DNA from 2 places in the Xanthomonas hortorum pv. pelargonii genome. Region 1 is predicted to be linked to the other one. Evidence: predicted binding sites of a transcription regulator. Region 1 holds the regulator's gene; the other holds the start of a gene.
The links. The regulator FliA, encoded in region 1, starts transcription of late flagellar genes. The targets are predictions, from matches to a motif close to TAAAGTTTNNCNNNCNNNGGCCGATAA.

Region 1 (4,391 bases):
TGACCGCGCGATCGAGTTCTTCGTCGCGCAGGCGGGTGCGCAGGGTCTTGAGACGATTGCGCGAGAGCACCAGTTCGCCGATCAGGTTGACGATGGCGTCCAGGCGCTTGGTGTCCACGCGCACGGTCTGTTCGGCTTCGGCACCCTTGGCGGCGGCTTTGGGCGCGGCCTTGGCGCCGGGCGCCGGTACGTGGCCGTCGTCATGGGCAGGTGTGGCCACCGCAGCCAATGCGGCCTTGGGCGCGGCCTTGACCGCCGGCGGGCCGCTCTTGGCATCGAACTGCGCGATCAGCGAGGCCGGCGCATGCGGCACGGTTTCGCCCGAGCCCATCGCATCGAGCATCGCCTGCAGATAATCCAGCGACTGCTGCGCGGCATCGAAGTGATGCGCCTGCAACACCGCCTGGCCGGAGCGCGCCATGCCGAGGGTTTCTTCAGCGGCGTGGCACAGCTCCACCATGGGCTTGATCGCCAGAAAGCCGGCGCCGCCCTTGAGCGTGTGGAAACCGCGGAACACCGCGTTGAGCTGGTCGGCTTCGTCCGGTGCCTGTTCCAGCGCGACCAGCTGTTCGCCGAGGCGATCCAGGATTTCCTGGGCCTCGACGATGAAATCGGCAGCAATATCGTCTGGAACAGCACTCATGGTTACAACCCCAATCCGGACAGCAGGTCATCGGCGTCGTCCTGCGACACCGCGTGACGGTCCAGGCCCTTGACTGCAGGACCGGCAAGACCGCCGTCGTCTTTCTTCGGCTCGGTGCTCTTTGGCGGCAGGCCGAGTGCGCCGAAGCCTTCGTGCACGCGCCGCACGATGCCGGCCACGCGCCGGATGATCTGCCCGCTCAGGTCCTGGTAGCTTTGCGCCAGCGACAGTTCGGTCAGGTTGTGGCGCATCTTGTCCATCAGCGCGCCCTGGTCCTGATTCAGACCACCGTCGCGCAGCTGGTTGGCCAGCTCACGGCATTCTTCGACCAGATCCAGCGTGCGATGGCTGGCCTTTTCGGTCATTTCCACCACGTGGTCCAGGCGCGAACACGCATCGTCCAGTTCGCCGGCTTCTTCGGGCACGGTGGGCAGTTCGCCCAGCGCCTGACCGAGTTCGCGTGCGAGCCGGCTCAGGCCCTGCATCATCGGACGGGTGCGCAAGGCGGCGAGGTGGTCGACCTCGCGCTTCCAGGCGGCTTCGTCACCGCTTTCCAGTGCATCGAGCGCGCCTTGCAGGCGGTCGATCAAGGCAGCGCGTTCGGCATTGGTTTCCACGGTGGCGTTCATCAGGCGGTCGCCGCCAGACGTTCGAACACCTTGCCCAGCTTTTCTTCCAGCGTCTGCGCGGTGAACGGCTTGATGATGTAGCCATTCACGCCGCACTGGGCGGCTTCGATGATCTGCTCGCGCTTTGCTTCGGCGGTCACCATCATCACCGGCAGGTGCTTGAGCTTGGCGTCGGCGCGGATGTTGCGCAGCAGGTCGATGCCGGTCATGCCGGGCATGTTCCAGTCGGTGACCACGAAATCGAACGGGCCGGCCCGCAATGCAGCCAGTGCGCTGTTGCCGTCTTCGGCCTCTGCGGTATTGGTGAAGCCAAGATCGCCCAACAGATTCTTGACGATACGTCGCATCGTCGAGAAGTCGTCCACGATCAAAATCCGCATGTTCTTGTTCACATCAAGCTCCTAACACTAAAAAATACGCGAAAAAATCATTCGTCAATTTCGACACCGGCATCGGCCAGTTCGAAGACCTTGAGGCGGCCGCGCAGACGCACCACGGCCTGGCCGTGGATCTGGCAGACGCGCGATTCGCTGACACCGAGCACGGCGCCGATTTCCTTCAGGTTCAATTCCTGTTCGTAGTACAGCGACAGCACCAGCTGCTCGCGCTCGGGCAACTGGCCGATGGCCTTGCCCAGCTCGCGGCCGAACTCGCCACGCTCCATCATCTGCTGCGGGTTGGGGCCACCCTTGGCGGTGGTGTCCAGCTCGCCGTGATCTTCGATCCGCGACTCCAGGCTCAGCACCTGGCCGCGGGCGGCGTCTTCCATCAGACGCAGGTAATCGGGCAACGGCATTTCCATCGCGGCAGCCACTTCGGTGGCGGCGGCGGCGCGGCCGGTGTTCTGTTCGATCTTGCGCACGGCGGCGGCAGCGTCGCGGGCACGGCGGTGGACTGAACGCGGCACCCAGTCGCCTCTGCGAATCTCGTCGATCATCGAGCCGCGGATACGGATCGAGGCATAGGTTTCGAACGAGGCGCCCTGCTCGGAGTCGTAACTGCGCGAGGCTTCGATCAGGCCGATCATGCCGGCCTGGATCAGGTCGTCCACTTCCACGCTCGCCGGCAGGCGCGCGGCCAGATGGTGGGCGATGCGGCGCACCAGATCGGCGTGTTGGGTGACGATGTCGTTGGCGTTGTTGCGTTGCACTGCACGGTACTGCGCGGTGGCCGTCGTTGCGGTTGCGGTAGCGGTGCTCATGCGGCGACCCCCCGTTGGATGATGCGTTCGACAAAGAACTCGACGTTGCCGCGTGGCACGGTGGGGGCCTGCCAGCGCGAGGTACGCCGCGCGATTTCTGCGATGGCCAGCGCCGAGGGGCTGGCGGGGTAGGCCTTGATGACCGGTTGCTGGCGCTGTACCGACAAACGCAACCAGTCGTCCTGGGGCACGTGGCCGAGGTAGTTCAGCGACACGTCGCCGAGGAATTTTTCGCAGACCCGCGACAGCTTGTCGTACAGCAGGCGGCCTTCGTTGGGGTCGCGCACCATGTTGGCGATGATCTGCAAACGGTCCACGCCGCGTTCGCGCGAGAGCACCTTGATCAGCGCGTAGGCGTCGGTGATCGAGGCCGGTTCGTCGCAGACCACCACCACGGTGTCCTGGGCGGCCTGGCAGAAGGTCAGCACGCTGTCGGTAATGCCGGCGGCGGTGTCGATGACCATCACGTCCAGGTCGCGTTCCAGTTCGGAGAACACGTTGACCAGGCCGATGTGCTGGGCCGGAGCCATTTCGGCCATGTGGCGGCGACCGGAGGCGGCCGGGACCACCAACACGCCACCGGGGCCTTCGATGATCACTTCGTCCAGCGTGCAGCGGCCGGCGATCAGGTCGGCCAGGGTGTACTTGGGCGAGAGTCCCAAGACCACGTCCAGGTTGGCCAGGCCAAGGTCGGCGTCCAGCAGCAGGGTGCGCTTGCCCATCTCGGCAAGGGCCACGGCCAGGTTGGCGGAGATGTTGGTTTTACCCACGCCGCCCTTGCCACCGGTCACGGCAATGGTGCGCACCGGGCCCAGGGGCTCGGGACGGGTCGCCGTCAGGGGGAAGGCGTTGGTCAGCTTGGCGTATTCACGCGACTGCATGGTTGTGCTCCGGAGTACAGGGCTTATCGGCAGCGCGCCGCAAATCTTCAAGGCGAAGAACGAGACTGGCGGCATTGGCGCGGTGCAGGTCGTCGGGGACCCGCTGTCCGTCAGTCACCCAGGTGATGGGCATTTGGTGGTCGACCACCACCGACAAGGCGCTGCCGAAGCGGCCGGTCTCGTCGAGTTTGGTCAGCACCACGCCTTGGGGTTTGGCGTGGGCGAAGCGGCGTACGACCTCGTCGAGGTCGGAAAAATGGGCGTTGGCCGGCAGCACCAGCAGCGAGGTGACCTGGTGCGCGGCGCGCAGCCAGTTCAGCTGTGCGGCCAGGGCGCGGTCGCGCTGGCCCATGCCAGCGGTGTCGATCAACACCAGCTTGTAGTCGCGCAGGCGCTCGAGCAGTTCCAGCAGGCTCTCGGCGCTGTCGGCCTCGTGCACCGCGATGCCGAGCTGACGGCCGTAGCTGTGCAGCTGCTCGCGGCCGCCGACGCGCTGGGTGTCGGTGGTGACCAGGGCCACGTCGCGCGGGGCGTGCTGGGCGGCGAAGCGCTGGGCGAGCTTGGCGATGGTGGTGGTCTTGCCGGCACCGGTCGGGCCGACCAGGGCGATCACGCCGCCGCGTTCCAGCGGGTCGATCGGAGCCACCGGCAGACGCTTGGACAGCAGGCCCAGCATCAGCCCGCGGCCGCGGTGCAATTCGGTATCGGCCGGGATCTGCAGGGCCACATCGCGGATCAGACCGGCATCGAAGCCGTAGTCGTCCATCAGCTCCAGGGCCTGCGCACGCACCGGGGAGCCACGCAGGCGCTCGTCGGTGAGACGGTTCATTTCGCGCTCGATCATCTGACGCATCAGCGCCAGCTCACCGCGCAGCTGCTTGAGTTCTTCGTCGTTCTGCGGCACCGGGGCGGCGGCGACCGGCACCGCAGCCAGGGCGACCGGGGCGGCCACCAGCGGCGGCAACGCGGCCGGCGGCAGGATCTGCGGCAGCGCGTCGTCCATGTCGAAGCCGTCGTCGTCCTGCTCGTCGTCGTCC
Region 2 (4,391 bases), 2.1 Mb from region 1:
AGGCGCCCATGCCGATCAGGCACAGGTCTTCGATGGTGCAGGCATGCAGGATGGTGCCGTGGCCAACGGTGACGTCTGCGCCAATCACGGTGGGATAGCCGGCCTTGTTGAACGGGCTATGGTGACTGACGTGGATGATGGTGCCGTCCTGCACGTTGGTGCGGGCGCCGATCTGCACATGATTGACGTCGCCGCGAATCACGGTGCCCGGCCAAACCGAGACGTCATCGCCCAGGCTCACCTTGCCGATGATGGTGCAGGCGGGGTCGATATAGACGCGTGCGCCCAGCTGCGGGGTGTGGTCCAGGAACGAACGAATCGGGGTCACGGCACTCTCCGGCAAAACAGCGTGCCGCCCAATGCATGCACTGCTTGCATGATAACTGGCCGTCTTCAGGTATGCAGAACACGCTGCGCGCGGTGGATGTGCCGCGTGGCTGCGCATCGAGGCCATCAAGGCTGCAAAGACAGAATGGTTACGCCTTCCTTTTGTAGTGCATGCGATGCACACGACGCAGGCGTTTGATTGCAGTCACCAGCAACGAACGCGTGAGCTTCGAAACGAAGCGGCATGCCGGCCTGTCCGATAAGCGCACACCAGTGCAGGCAGCCGTCTTGAACGCTGCCTGCGATCGGCCTAGCGTTGCCACGCACTGTTGCAGCGGTGTTGGTTTGCCACTGCATCGCAACGCTACATGTCGTCGAAACTACTGATTCGTGTAACCGCGTCGGCTGCATCCATGAGCTCGATCTGCGCCGCAACTGTGCGGCGCCCTCCGACGACCTGCATGCAGGTCGGCGCACTGCAGCAATCACCCATCTCCATCACAGGATTTACGCATGCCGCATAGCGCAGCAACACCCGCAAGCTTCGTGCTGCAGCGGATGACGCCCTTCCAGTGGAGAGCGGTGGCGGTGTGCGTGCTGCTCACCATGCTCGACGGCTTCGATGTGATGGCAATGGCCTTCACCGCGCCGCATGTGTCGGCGCAGTGGCAGTTGTCGGGCAAGTTGCTCGGCGTGTTGTTCAGTGCCGGCCTGGTCGGCATGGCGGTGGGGTCGTTGTTGCTTGCGCCGTTGGCCGACCGCATTGGGCGTCGGGCGATGATCCTGGTGTGCCTGGCGATATTGACCGTCGGCATGGGCGCCTCGGCCTTGGCCAGCAGCGCGTGGCAACTCGGTGCGCTGCGCGCGTTCACCGGTATCGGGATCGGCGGCATGCTGGCCTGCGTTGCAGTGATCGCCGCCGAATATTCCACCGCGCATTGGCGCAGCACCGCATTGGCGCTACAGGCTACCGGTTATCCGATCGGCGCGACCCTGGGCGGTGCGATCGCGGCGTTGTTGCTGCAGCAGTGGTCGTGGCACGCGGTGTTCCTGCTTGGTGCGGCAGGCTCGCTGCTGTGCGTGCCGTTGGTGCTGGCCTGGCTGCCCGAATCGCTGGAATTTCTGATTGCGCGTCGCCCGCCCGGTGCGTCTGCGCGCTTCAACGCGGTGCTGGCCCGCACGGGCATGCCGCCGCTTGCGGAATTGCCATTGCCGCCGCCACAGGTTGCCGATGATGCGCAGGGCTACGCGGCCCTGTTCGTGCCTGGCTTGCGGCGGCGGTCGCTGCTGATCGCGCTGGCGTTCTTCCTGCTGATGTTCGCGTTCTACTTTGTGCTCAGCTGGACACCGAAGCTGCTGGTTGTGGCCGGGCTGTCGGCGGAGCAGGGCGTCACTGGCGGGGTGCTGTTGAATCTGGGCGGCATTGCTGGCGGCGGGATGTTCAGCTGGCTGGCGGCGCGTGCGCGGTTGTCGCGGCTGACCGCCGGGGCGCTGGGGTTGTCGGCGCTGGCCATGCTTGCGTTCGGGCTCTACAGCACGGTGTTGAGCTGGGCGTTCGTGATCGCGCTGTTGACCGGTGCGGCCATGTTTGCCGCCATTGCCGGCCTGTATGCGGTGGCGCCGGTGGTCTTCACGGCGGCGGTGCGCTCCACCGGCATGGGCTGGGCGATCGGCGTGGGCCGCTTCGGCGCGATTGCCTCGCCGCTGTGCGTGGGCGTGCTGGTGGATGCAGGGTGGTCGCCGGCCACGCTCTACCTGGCCTGCAGCCTGCCTCTGCTGCTGGCTGCGGCGGCCGTGCTGAGCATGCGTCTGCCCCCTCGCTGAACCGCTCACGCTGCGTCAGCCAGGTGCCGCTAGCGGAGTCGGCCGCGCCAAAGAAATCCACTGCACTGCCGATAACCCGTCAGACCCCCCATCCCTGTGGCGGGCTCTTCCGCGGATTTCAAGCAGACCAGCGCCGGCATGCTCAGAACCATCGACTCAGATCAACTCCGCCCCGGCATGTATGTCTACAAGCTCCTGGGCGCGTGGGTGCACCACCCGTTCTGGAAGACCTCGTTCCTGGTCGACTCCGACGATGTGGACAAGATCCATGGCAGCCGCATCGAGCAGTTGGTGATCGATACCGCGCGTGGATTGGATCTGGAAACGCCGGCCGCAGCGCACGTAGCAGCGGATGCACCGCCCGAACCGGAGCTGCCGGAGCCATCGGAGCCGCCCAAGCCTGCATGCACCTCCCGTACCGCGCGCACCAACAGCGTCACCGCACAGGTTGGTATCGAGTCCGAAGTGGTGCGTGCCCGCAAGATCTTCGAAGACGGCCGCGACATGGTCGAGGCAATGTTCCGCGACGTGCGGCTTGGCCGCACCGTCGACACCGAGGCGGCGATGCCGCTGGTGCAGGCCATCAACGATTCGGTGCTGCGGCATCCGCAGGCCTTGATCAGCGTGGCGCGGCTCAAGACCGCCGACGACTACACCTACCTGCATTCGATGGCCGTGGCCGGGCTGATGAGCGGGCTGGCGCGTCAGCTGGGGTTGCCCGAGGCGCAGGTGGTGGAAGCGGCGATGGGCGGCCTGCTACACGACATGGGCAAGGCGGTGACGCCGCTGGACATTCTCAACAAGCCAGGCAAGCTCACCGACGAAGAGATGGACATCATGCGCCAGCACCCGATGGATGGTCATCGCTTGCTGGTGGCTGGCGGTGTGCAGAATGCGGTGGTGTTGGAGATCGCGCTGCATCATCATGAGAAGATGGATGGCAGCGGTTATCCGAATCAGCTGGCGGGCGACACGATCTCGTTGATGTCGCGGATGGGCGCAGTGTGCGATGTGTACGACGCCATCAGTTCGGATCGCCCGTATAAACGGGCCTGGGATCCGGCCGAATCGCTCAAGCGCATGGCATCGTGGCAGGGGCATTTCGACCCGGCGGTGTTCCAGGCATTCGTGCGGCGGCTGGGTATTTATCCGGTCGGTTCGCTGGTGCGGCTGGAGTCGCAGAAACTGGCGGTGGTGATCGAGCAGACGGCCGATGCGCTGCTCAAGCCCAAGGTGCGCGTGTTCTATTCGGCCAAGCTGCGCAGCCATGTGCTGGTGCAGGACATCGATCTGTCGCGGCCGGACTGCCAGGACCGCATCGCGCAGATGGAAAGCCCCACCGACTGGGGCTTTCGCGATCTCGAGAAACTCTGGCTGCCGTGAGCGGCCGCACCGCGTGAACACGCTGGCGAGCGCGACCATGCTGCGCTGCAGCTTGGCAATGTAGTTATGATCCATAACTATTCCGGAACGCAATCAATGCCGACCCGGATCTCATGCCCACGCCGTGCCTGGATCATCGCCGTTCCCTACGTGCTGCAGCTGCCACACGCGGCTGCCATGCGCTGCCACCGGCCGGCCGCTGGTCGGTGGCGCGAGTTCGCATGCAGCAACGGGCAGCATCGGCAACGCACACGCCCGCATCGTTACCCCCGGCCACGTCTACAATGCAGCTCACGCCGCGGATCGGCGTTGCGGGCGGGGAGTGTTGCGCGCACCGGTCCGCCCGCTGCCATCGTTGCGAGAACCGTTATGTCCGTCACTGCCAATGCCGCACTGCTGCCCGATGCAGTCACCACGGTGGACCAGGCGCGCCTGCTGCGGTTACTGGGCTACCGCATCACCCGCACCGAACTGCTGGTGCGGCGGATGTTTCAGGACTGCGTGGCGGCGTTCGATCTCAAGCCGGTCGATTTTTCGCTGCTGATGCTGGTGGACGGCAACCCGGGCATCAACCAGCGCCAGATCGGCGATGTGCTGCACGTGTCGCCGCCCAATCTGGCGATCGTGGTGGCGCGGCTGGTCAAGCGCCGCCTGCTGCGACAGGTGCGTGGACGCCAGGACCGCCGCATGCAGCATCTGTCGCTGACCGCTGCCGGCGTGGCCTTGCTGACCGATGCCGAAGCCGAAGTGCTGCGCATGGAACAGCAACTCAGCGCGGTGCTTGGCAGCAGCGAAGCGCCGTTGCTGCGCGCACTCGACCGGCTGGATCGTCTCGACACGCAGTGATCCGCCGCTGC

Region 2: the regulator FliA is predicted to act here: its motif matches at 2,200-2,226, upstream of NDY25_RS12830 (HD-GYP domain-containing protein).

Annotation. Positions count from the first base shown of each region.
Region 1 covers NZ_CP098604.1:5,003,740-5,008,130, forward strand. Annotated here, with positions in the region: gene NDY25_RS21330 (chemotaxis protein CheA) at 1-643, opposite strand, end outside; gene NDY25_RS21335 (protein phosphatase CheZ) at 646-1,272, opposite strand; gene cheY (chemotaxis response regulator CheY) at 1,272-1,664, opposite strand; gene NDY25_RS21345 (RNA polymerase sigma factor FliA) at 1,700-2,473, opposite strand; gene NDY25_RS21350 (MinD/ParA family protein) at 2,470-3,354, opposite strand; gene flhF (flagellar biosynthesis GTPase FlhF) at 3,341-4,391, opposite strand, start outside.
Region 2 covers NZ_CP098604.1:2,927,556-2,931,946, forward strand. Annotated here, with positions in the region: gene NDY25_RS12820 (gamma carbonic anhydrase family protein) at 1-328, opposite strand, end outside; gene NDY25_RS12825 (MFS transporter) at 841-2,151, shown strand; gene NDY25_RS12830 (HD-GYP domain-containing protein) at 2,290-3,534, shown strand; gene NDY25_RS12835 (MarR family winged helix-turn-helix transcriptional regulator) at 3,904-4,380, shown strand.